Regions from separate parts of the Sanguibacter massiliensis genome, predicted to be linked through region 1. Evidence: predicted binding sites of a transcription regulator. Region 1 holds the regulator's gene; the other holds the start of a gene.
The links. The regulator HspR, encoded in region 1, represses chaperone genes until heat shock. The targets are predictions, from matches to a motif close to AAGTTGAGTCNNNNNGACTCAACTT.
Positions count from the first base shown of each region.

Region 2: clpB (ATP-dependent chaperone ClpB) is a predicted target of HspR. The motif match lies at 2,532-2,556, and genes of this name have one in related genera.

Region 1 is NZ_LT964979.1:1,874,092-1,879,580, forward strand. Features, by position in the region: gene C1729_RS08755 (sigma-70 family RNA polymerase sigma factor) at 1-589, opposite strand, end outside; gene C1729_RS08760 (hypothetical protein) at 675-1,442, shown strand; gene C1729_RS08765 (heat shock protein transcriptional repressor HspR) at 1,600-2,004, opposite strand; gene C1729_RS08770 (DnaJ C-terminal domain-containing protein) at 2,010-2,984, opposite strand; gene grpE (nucleotide exchange factor GrpE) at 3,055-3,684, opposite strand; gene dnaK (molecular chaperone DnaK) at 3,681-5,489, opposite strand, start outside.
Region 2 is NZ_LT964979.1:2,285,609-2,291,097, reverse strand. Features, by position in the region: gene clpB (ATP-dependent chaperone ClpB) at 1-2,484, opposite strand, end outside; gene C1729_RS10620 (alpha/beta hydrolase) at 2,624-3,625, shown strand; gene mnhG (monovalent cation/H(+) antiporter subunit G) at 3,663-4,163, opposite strand; gene C1729_RS10610 (MrpF/PhaF family protein) at 4,163-4,573, opposite strand; gene C1729_RS10605 (Na+/H+ antiporter subunit E) at 4,570-5,211, opposite strand; gene C1729_RS10600 (Na+/H+ antiporter subunit D) at 5,208-5,489, opposite strand, start outside.

The DNA.
Region 1 (5,489 bases):
CGTCCGCGACGTCCGCGAGGTGCGCCTGCAGGTACGCCTGCCGCAACCCCTCACGCGCGCGGTACGCGAGCGCCGACACCGCGTTCGGCGTCATGCCGAGCGCAGGAGCGACCTCCGCCGGCGACACCCCCTCGATGTCCGTGTACCAGAGGACCGACCGCCACCGCTCCGGCAACGCCTGGAACGCACGCGCGACCGTCCGGTCCTCGAAACCCTTGAGCGCCGGATCCTCCGACGACGCGAGCGGGCCCACCGCCGACTCAAACACACGGTCGTCGTCCGTCGGTGCGGCCCGCCGTCCCCGCTCGAGCATCTCCACCGCACCGCGACGCACGACTGTGAAGAGATACGCACGGAACGCGACGTCCGGGCCCTTGCCCGCGTTCAGCACCCCGAGCACCTTCTCGAACGCGCCCGCCACCGCGTCATCGGCGTCCGACTCCGGCAGATACCGACGCGCGACCGCCGTCGCAGCCGCCGAGTGCCGCGCGAAGAGTACACCAAAAGCGGCCGTGTCGCCCCTGCGCACGGCCGTGATGAGCTCAGCGTCTGACTGGACGTAGTCCCCGACAGCGACGTCCTCGCTCACGGCACCACCCCCTGACGGATCTGCCACGCAAAAACAGGCTACGGGTTTCGCGTCATGACCGCGAACCTCCCCCCTCTCATGGGGTATGACGCACCGCGAACCACACGCCCACGCCGAGGAGCTCCACCTCCTCGGCTCGTGGCGAACCCGCGCGCTCGACACCGTGTGGCGCCACCCCGGCGACTGGTCGCACCCCGCGACCGAAGCCGTGGTCGAGGCGTTCGTCAACGGCACCGACCCCGCCGAGGCCGTCCGCCGGCTCGGCGAAGCACGCGCCCACGTCGGGGTCACCATGTCCGAGACGATCGACGACCTCATGTGCCTGTTCCGGGCTGTCGGGCTTCCTGCGGAGCCCGAGCTCGTCCGGGAGGTCGCGATCGGATGGGCCACCGGCACCGAGGTCGAACCCCAGACGGGCTGCACCGACCCCGTCACCGGTCTCCGCACGCATGGCTACCTCGTCGCCCGCTTGCAGGAGCTCTACGACGCGCCCGAAGGTGCTCGCTCGTGGGACGCGCACGCGCTGCTCGTCCTCGACGTGCGGCTCGACGGCGCGTCGACCCTCACAAGGTTCCGTGCCGGAGCGATCGTCGGGTCCGTCCTCCTCGACGTCCTCGGAACGGGTCACCCCTCGGCGCAGCTGCGCCCAGGGCTCTTCGCGATGCTCGTCGACCGTGCGACCGCACCCCGCACCGTCACGACGGTGCGGGCACGCGTCGACGCGATCACCGCCGAGCGGTTCTCAGGCTTCGGCCTGGAGCCACAGCTGCGATCACCCGCACGCACATGGCTCGAGCAGCTGCCCGACGACGCGACGCTCTGCCCGTCCCTCGTGGAGAGCCTCACCTTGTAGATCTGGCGCGGCCGTGCGCATCAACCGGTCCGGGGACCGTCGACACGCACGGGGCGCGTCGAGGTTCGTGCGTCGTCAGGGGGTGCACGAGCCTCGGGGGCGCGAGAGGCCCGGGAACCACAGGTTCCCGGGCCTCTCGCGTTGCCGGGGCCGCGGCTCAGCGCCGCGGCCGCCACACGACGAGCGTGCCGCCCCGTCCGGCCGGCGCGGGCTTGCCCCGCGGGACGGCGACGATGTCGCCCGACGCGTCCGCGGTGAAAACCCGGTGCCCCGGGTCCAGGGCCGTCGCGAGCATCTCGACACGCCCGCGGAGCACCCGAACCTGGTCCTCGAGGCGGAGGATGCGGCGGATGCCCGCAAGGTTGATGCCTTCGTCCTGGCTGAGGCGCTGGATGGTGCGGAGCTTCTCGACGTCGCGTGCGCTATACCGGCGACCGCGGCCGGCGGTGCGGGACGGCACGACGAGCCCCAGGCGGTCGTACTGACGGAGGGTCTGCGGGTGCATGTCGGCGAGCTCGGCGGCACGGGAGATGGGCAGCACGGGGACGTCGGCGGCATCCACGACGCTCACTCCCTCGCGCGGGCCATGAGGTCGCCGCGCACGTCCGTCCCTGCGGTCGCGTCACGGAACGCCTCGACGGCCTTGCGGGCGTCGGCGGAGAGGTTCTGCGGGACGACGACCTGCACGGTGACGAGCAGGTCCCCAGTGGTCTTCGCGGCCTTGACGCCACGGCCCTTGACGCGCAGCACACGGCCCGACGGGGTGCCGGGGGCGACCTTGACCTTGACGGTCTGGCCGTCGAGCGTCGGGACCTCGATCTGGGCGCCGAGCGTCGCCTCATCGAACGTCACCGGGACGGTGACGCGCAGGTTGTGGCCGTCGAGCGTGAACACGGGGTGCGGGCCGACCGTCACCGTGATGATGAGGTCGCCAGCGGGTGCGCCGCCCGTGCCGGGGCGGCCCTTGCCGCGCAGCCGGATCTTCTGGCCGTCGCGCACGCCCGCGGGGATGCGGGCCTTGATCGTGCGGTGCTCAATCTCGAGCGCGACCTCGGAGCCCTCAACGGCCTGCCGGAACGGCAGCGTCACGGACGTCGTGAGGTCGGCGCCCTGCTGCGGGCGCGGTCCGGCGCGGAATCCGGCGCCGCCACCGCCATTGAAGAGGCCGCCGAGGATGTCCTCGAAGCCGCCGCCCCCGCCGAAGCCCTGGCGGCTGCCGGCCGCGCCGCCGCCGAACATCGAGCCGAACATGTCCTCGAAGCCGCCCGCGCCAGCGCCGCCGGGGCCCGCGGAGAAGCGCGCGCCACCGCCCATCGCGCGGATCGCGTCGTACTTCTCGCGCTCCTCGGCGTCGGAGAGCACCGCGTAGGCCTCGCCGATCTCCTTGAAGCGCGCCTCAGCCTTGGGGTCGCCCGCGTTCTGGTCAGGGTGGTACTGGCGCGCGAGCTTGCGGTACGCCTTCTTGATCGCGGCCGCGTCAGCGTCCTTCGCGACGCCGAGGGCGGCGTAGAAGTCCTTCTCGAGCCAGTCCTGTCCGGTCAACGCGGTCCTTCCTGTCTGTCTGTGGGGTACGGCTGCGGCGGGCCCGCACGGGCCCGCCGCAGCCAGGTTGTTACTGCTGGGGTCCGACGACGGCGACGCGCGCCGCGCGGACGATCTTCTCGCCGATGCGGTAGCCGGGCTCGATGACGAACTTCACGGTCGTCGTCGTGGCCTCGGCCGAGTCCTCGTGCATGAGGGCGTCGTGCACCGTCGGGTCGAACTCCTCGCCGACGGCACCGAACCGCACGATCTCGAACTTGCCGAGCACATCGTCGAGCTTGTCCGAGATCGCCGCGAACGGCCCCTCGAGCTCGCCAGCCTGCCGAGCACGGTCGATGTCGTCGAGCACCGGCAGGAGCGTCGCCAGGACGTCCTCGATGCCGCGGGTGCGGGCCGCCTCCTGGTCGCGGAGCGCCCGGTTGCGGTAGTTCGTGAACGACGCGCGCTCACGCTGGAGGTCGTCGAGACGCTCGGCCGCGAGGGCCTGCGCTGCGGCGAGCTCGTCGTCTGCTCCCGCGCCGGACGCGGGCGCGTCCGCTGCGGGAGCGTCGGGCACAGAACCGTCGGTGAGCGAGGAGGCGTCGTCCGGGACGACGACCTCGGGCTCACCGTCCCCGGACGGGGCGGCCGCGTCACGCGGCTGCCCCGTCTCGGGGTCGATCCGACGCTTGTCAGTGAACTCGAAGGGCGAATCCGTCACTTGGACTCATCCTCGTCGACGATCTCTGCGTCGACGACGTCCTCGTCTGAGGACGTCGCGTCAGCGGCGGGAGCCTCGGCGCCTGCGGCCTGCTCGGACGCGTAGACGGCCTCGCCGATCTTCTGCGCCGCGGCCGCGAGGGCCTCCATCGTCGACCGCACCTCGGCCGCGTCCTCACCCTCGAGCGCCTTCTTGGCGGCGGCGACAGCGTCGCCAACCTCCGTCTTGACGTCGTCGGAGAGCTTGTCCTCGTTGTCCTTGAGGGCCTTCTCCGTCGAGTACACGAGGCCCTCGGCCTGGTTGCGGGCCTCGGCCTCCTCGCGGCGCGCCTTGTCCTCGGCCGCGTGCTCCTCGGCCTCCTTGACCATGCGGTCGATGTCCTCCTTGGGGAGGGCCGAGCCGCCCGTGATCGTCATCGACTGCTCCTTGCCCGTGCCACGGTCCTTCGCGGAGACGTGGACGATGCCGTTGGCGTCGATGTCGAACGCGACCTCGATCTGCGGGACGCCGCGCGGCGCCGGGGCGATGCCCGTGAGCTCGAACGTGCCGAGCGGCTTGTTGTCGCGCGCGAACTCGCGCTCACCCTGGAAGACCTGGATGAGGACGGAGGGCTGGTTGTCCTCGGCCGTCGAGAAGACCTCGGAACGCTTCGTCGGGATGGCGGTGTTGCGCTCGATGAGCTTCGTCATGACGCCGCCCTTCGTCTCGATGCCGAGGCTCAGGGGCGTGACGTCGATGAGGAGCACGTCCTTGCGGTCACCCTTGATGACGCCGGCCTGGAGGGCCGCGCCGACGGCGACGACCTCGTCCGGGTTGACGCCCTTGTTCGGCTCCTTGCCGCCCGTGAGCTCCTTGACGACGTCCGTGACCGCCGGCATGCGGGTCGAGCCGCCGACGAGGACGATGTGGTCGATCTCGCTCACGGAGATGCCGGCGTCGCGGATGACCGCGTGGAACGGCGTCTTGGTGCGGTCGATGAGATCCTGCGTCATCTGCTGGAACTGCGCGCGCGTGAGCTTGGAGTCGAGGTGGACGGGGCCGTTCTCGCTCATCGAGAGGTACTGCATCGAGATGTTGGTGCTCGTCGCGGACGAAAGCTCCTTCTTCGCCTGCTCGGCGGCCTCGCGCAGACGCTGGAGAGCGATCTTGTCCTTCGAGAGGTCGACGCCCGAGGAGTTCTTCACCTCCTTGATGAGGTGCTCAACGATGCGGTTGTCCCAGTCGTCGCCACCGAGGCGGTTGTCGCCCGAGGTTGCGCGGACCTGGATCGTCGAGAAGTCGTCCTCGTCCTTGCCGACCTCGAGGAGCGAGACGTCGAACGTACCGCCACCGAGGTCGAAGACGAGGATGAGCTCGTCCTCCTTGCCCTTCTCGAGGCCGTACGCGAGCGCTGCGGCCGTGGGCTCGTTGACGATGCGCAGGACGTTGAGGCCGGCGATCTGGCCGGCGTCCTTCGTCGCCTGGCGCTCAGCGTCGTTGAAGTACGCGGGGACCGTGATGACGGCGTCCGTGACGGGCTCGCCGAGGTACTCCTCGGCGTCGCGCTTGAGCTTGCCGAGGACGCGCGCGGAGATCTCCTGCGCGGTGTACTTCTTGTCGTCGATCTCGACGGACCAGTCGGTGCCCATGTGGCGCTTGACCGAGCTGATCGTGCGGTCGACGTTCGTGACGGCCTGGCGCTTGGCGATCTCGCCGACGAGGACCTCGCCGGACTTGGAGAAGGCCACGACCGAGGGCGTCGTGCGCATGCCCTCAGCGTTCGCGATGACCGTGGGCTCGCCGCCCTCGAGGACCGCGACGACGGA
Region 2 (5,489 bases), 410 kb from region 1:
CCGGCGCAGCGGCCGCGCCCCGTATGCCGGGTCGAAGCCCTCGAGCGCGAGCCACTCCCGGGCCGAGTCCGTCACCTCGAGGCCCAGGCGCCGCTCCGTGAGCCGGTCGGCGAGCGCCCGCACCTGGAGGTCAACGATCCGCCCGAGCTCGTCGACGCTCAGCGGGTCGAAGACCACGACGTCGTCGAGCCGGTTGAGGAACTCCGGCTTGAAGTGAGCGCGCACGGCCGCCATAACGGCCTCGTGCTTCGCTTCGTCGGAGACTGTCGGGTCAACGAGCGCGTGCGAGCCGAGGTTCGACGTCATGACGAGGATGACGTTGCGGAAGTCGACCGTGCGCCCCTGACCGTCGGTGAGCCGACCGTCGTCGAGGACCTGCAGGAGGAGGTCGAAGACCTCCGGGTGCGCCTTCTCGACCTCGTCGAGCAGGACGACCGAGTACGGGCGCCGCCGCACCGCCTCCGTGAGCTGGCCACCCTCCTCGTAGCCGACGTAGCCGGGAGGGGCGCCGACGAGGCGCGCGACCGAGTGCTTCTCGCCGTACTCGGACATGTCGATGCGCACCATGGCGTGCTCGTCGTCGAAGAGGAAGTCGGCGAGCGCCTTCGCGAGCTCGGTCTTGCCGACGCCCGTCGGGCCGAGGAAGAGGAACGAGCCCGTGGGCCGGTCCGGGTCGGAGATGCCGGCGCGGGCGCGGCGCACCGCGTCCGCGACGGCCTCGACGGCCTTCGTCTGGCCGATGACCCGCGCGCCGATCGTCTGCTCCATGCTGAGGAGCTTCTCGCCCTCGCCCTGGAGCAACCTTCCTGCGGGGATGCCGGTCCACGCGGCGACGACCTCGGCGATCTCCGCTGCGTCGACCTTCTCGCCGACGAGGCGCTGCGGACGGTCAGCGTCGTCATCGCTCGCGGCCTGGGTCTGCTCGGAGGCCTCGAGCTCTGCGATCTCCTTCTCGATCGCGGGGATCTCTCCGTACTTGAGGCGGCCGAACGTCGCGAGATCGCCGTCGTTCTCGGCGCGCAGCGCGGCGGCTTCCTTCTCGGCGAGGCGCTTCTTGAGGTCGCCGACGCGGTTGACGCCGCCCTTCTCGGCCTCCCAGCGAGCGGTGAGCGCGGCGAGCTCCTCCTGGCGGTCGGCCCGCTGCGCGGCGAGCTCGTGGGCGCGTTCGAGGTCCTCGGCCGCGCCGGACTCCTTGAGCGCGAGGATCTCGGCGTCGAGGCGTCGCACGACGCGCTGCAGCGTGTCGATCTCAACCGGCGAGGAGTCCATCTCCATGCGGAGGCGGCTCGCGGCCTCGTCGACGAGGTCAATGGCCTTGTCGGGGAGCTGGCGGCCCGTGATGTAGCGGTGGGAGAGTCGCGCGGCGGCGACGAGTGCGCCGTCGGAGATCGTCACGCCGTGGTGCGCCTCGTAGCGAGACTTGAGGCCGCGGAGGATCGCGACGGTGTCGTCGACCGACGGCTCCCCGACGTAGACCTGCTGGAAGCGTCGTTCGAGCGCGGGGTCCTTCTCGATGTGCTCGCGGTACTCGTCGAGCGTCGTCGCGCCGACGAGGCGCAGCTCGCCGCGGGCGAGCATGGGCTTGAGCATGTTGCCCGCGTCCATCGCGCCCTCGGAACCGCCGCCGGCGCCGACGACGGTGTGGAGCTCGTCGATGAACGTCACGACCTCGCCGTCGGAGTCCTTGATCTCCTGGAGCACGGCCTTGAGGCGCTCCTCGAACTCGCCGCGGTACTTGGCGCCCGCGACCATCGCGGCGATGTCGAGCGCGACGAGCTTCTTGCCCTGGAGGGAGGTGGGGACGTCGCCCGCGACGATGCGCTGGGCGAGGCCCTCGACGACGGCCGTCTTGCCGACGCCGGGCTCGCCGATGAGGACGGGGTTGTTCTTGGTGCGGCGCGAGAGGACCTGGACGACGCGGCGAATCTCGGAGTCGCGGCCGATGACGGGGTCGAGACGGCCCTCGCGGGCCTGCTCGGTGAGGTCGACGCCGTACTTCTCGAGGGTCTTGTAGGTGCCCTCGGGGTTGGCGGACGTCACGGGCCCGGTGCCGCGGACGGCGGGCAGGGCCGCGCGGAGGGCGTCGGGGGTCGCGCCGGACTCGCGCAGGGCGGCGGCCGCCGCCGAGTCGACGGTCGCGAGGGCGAGGAGCAGGATCTCGGCGGAGATGTACTCGTCGCCGTGGGCCGCCGACTCCTTCTTCGCTGCCTCGAGCACGTTGCCGAGGGCACGTGAGGCGGTGGGCTCGGCGACGGAGCCTCCCTGGGACGACGGGAGCGAGGCGAGCGCGGTGCGGGTGCGGCGGCCGACATCCTTGAGGTCGACGTGCGCGGCGCCAAGGAGCGCGACAGCAAGACCTTCGGGCTGCTCGAGGAGGGCGCCGAGGAGGTGGAGCGGTTCGATCTGGGGGTTGCCGGCGGCGGCGGCCGCGCGGATGGCGTCGCCGATCGCCTGCTGCGACGCTGCGGTGAAGTTGGACTCCATGAGGTCTCCTCTCGGGTCGGGGTGGTCCTGCCGGAACAACCTCGTCAGACTTGAGTCTATTCCGCTCAACTTTGATGCACCACCCTGCGGAAGCGGCAGGTTCCTCTCGTCGCCGAGGCCAGCGGTGCGATGATCAAGCATGACGTTCTTCCCCACGGGCGCGCCCGCGCCGCGCGCCACCGGATCCTGGCACCCCGACGTCCTCGGCGAGGGCTGGGAGCAGCGCACCCTCCACCTCGGCACGGACGACGAAGGACCTGTCGACGTCACGCTCGTGCGTCTCACCCGCGGCCCGCGCCGCGACCGCGCCGTCCTCTACGTCCACGGCTTCGTCGACTACTTCTTCCAGACGCACGTCGGCGAGGCGCTCGACGCCGCCGGCTGGGACTTCTACGCGGTCGACCTCCGCCGCTACGGCCGCTCACTGCGCCCCGGGCAGACCGCGAACCTCGTCGACGACCTCGCCGTCCACGCCGAGGACCTCGACGCCGCGCTCGCCGTCGTCCGCGACGACGAGCACCACGACCGCATCGCCGTGCTCGGTCACTCGACGGGCGGGCTCGTCGCGTCGCTGTGGGCGAACGCACGCCCCGGGCGCATCGACGCGCTCGTGCTCAACAGCCCGTGGCTCGAGCTCAACGACACCGCGTTCATGCGCACCGTCGGCACGCAGGCCCTGCGGGTCCTCGGGAGGGTCGCGCCGCGCACCGTCGTCGGACATCTCGCACCCCACTACGGGCGCGCGCTCCACACGAGCACAGGCGGCGAGTGGGACTACGACCTCGCGTGGAAGCCCATCGAAGGCTTCCCCGTCCGCGCCCGCTGGATCGCGTCGGTGCGCCGCGCGCACGCGCGCGTCGCGCGCGGGCTCGACGTCACCTGCCCGGTGCTCGTGCTGACGTCCGATGCGACGGGCGACCACGTTGACGACCATCCCGACGTGCTGACGACCGATTCGGTGCTGTCCGTCGAGCAGACCGCGGCCCTCGCGCCCGGGCTCGGCACCGACGTCACGTACGAGCAGATCCCGGACGGCGCACACGACCTTGCGCTCTCCCCGGAGCCTGCGCGCTCGCAGTACCTCGCGCGGGTCGTCGGGTGGCTCGACGAGATCGTGCCACCGGGGACGCAGGCACCGTAAGGGCGAAAGGCGGCTGCCCGGACGTCCGACCGGCCCCTCAGGCGTCGCGCGGACCGGCGTCCTGCGCGTCGGAGTCCGCACGACCCGCGTCCGGCCGCGGGTCCGCGGGACGCTCCTCGTCGTGCGCCTCGTGGACGGCTTCGTCGACGAGTTCCGCCGCGAGCCGCGCGATGCCCGCCTGGTCGGCGATGAGTGCCGCCTCCTGGACGTCGGCCGTGAGCTCGTCCATGACGAGCAGATCCGTGCGCACCTTGCCGGTCCTGTACCCCGCGCGACCCACCATGTGCGCCGAGACGGGCGCCGTGAGCATCTGGAACAGCACGACGAGCAACACGACGAAGGCCCCGCGCCACGTGCGCAGCTGCAGCTCGAGGCCGAGCAGCACGAGCATGAGCCCGAGCACCTGTGGCTTCGTCGCCGCGTGCATGCGCGCGAGCAGGTCCGGGAACCGCAGGACGCCGACGCCCGCCGCGAACGAGAGGAACGCGCCACCGAGCATGAGCACGCCCGAGAGGACGTCGAGGATCGTGTCGAGCATCAGCGCGTCCCTCCCTGGTGCGTCGTGTCGTCGGGCTCCGCGTCGAGCTCCGCGACCCGCTCGACCGCGCGGTCCTCGGCCTCCTCGACGAGACGGCGCTGGGCGTCCTCCGCCTCGACCTCCTCGCGCGACCGGATGCGCCGGTCGTCGTCGGACTCCGTCGCAGCGAACCGTGCGATCGTCACCGACCCCACGAAGCCCACCATCGCGAGTACGACGAGGATTGGCAGGGTGTCCGTCCGCTTGTTCCACGCGGCCTCGAGCGCGATGACCGCGACGAGCGTCGCCGTGAGGACGTCGAGCGCGATCGTGCGGTCAAGCATCGACGGGCCCCGCTCGATGCGGACGACGGCGAGCGCAGCTCCGACGAGCAGCATGGCCGCGGACACGGCGACGACGACGGGGCTCATGCGTCCTCCCCCGGGGGTGCGGGCGCGGCCTCGGACGAGTGCGCGGGTGCGGGTGCCGCGGCCTTCGCGGGCCGCCGCACCGACCAGCGGCGCGGCACGACGAGCCCGGCCCGTTCGAGCTCCTCGTCCGATGCGAGCGCGTGCAGCACGTGCTCCTCGAGGTCGAGGACGTCCTGCCGGACCTTCTCCTCGCCGCCCGACGCCGCAAGGTCGAGCACGTGGAGGTAGATCATGCCGGTGATGCGCTGCGCCTCGACGACGAGCGTCCCCGGGACGAGCGTCGAGAGCTCCGCGGTCACGGTGAGGTAGAGGTCGGCAGGGTTGCGCAGCCGCACGCCGACGACGGCGCCGCGCACCTGCGTCCGCGGTGACAGCGCCTGCCACGCGACCTGGAACGACGCGACGACGAGCGAGCCCAGGAAGAACCCGGCGAGCCGCAGCAGGTGCCACGGCCGAATCCTGATCGGCAGGCCCATCGCAGGCAGCGGGAACACGAGCGTCACGATGATGCCGATGGCGAGGCCGCCGAGGACGTTCGCCCACGTGATCTCGCCCCAGAGGAACGTCCACACGGCCGTGAGCCACAGGATCGTCGGCCACTGGGTGACGAGTGCCCGGCGCCGTGCGTGCGGGTTCATCCAGTCACCTCCGTCGAGCTCTCGGCGGGGGTCGGCGAGGGAGTGCCGTCGTCGGGGACGTCGGGCAGGACGGTGCCGCCGTCCGGCACGACGTCGTTCGACGTGCCCTCGCCCCGGCCGTCCGGGCCGAGCACCGCAGCCGTGTAGGGCGTGCGGGCGCGCAGCGTCTCCGCCGCCCGGCCCGCGTAGTCGAACAGCGGCCCGGCCGCGACCGTGAGCGAGAGGCCGAACACGACGAGCGCGAGCGTCGCCCCGACCATGCCCGACGGCAGTCGCTG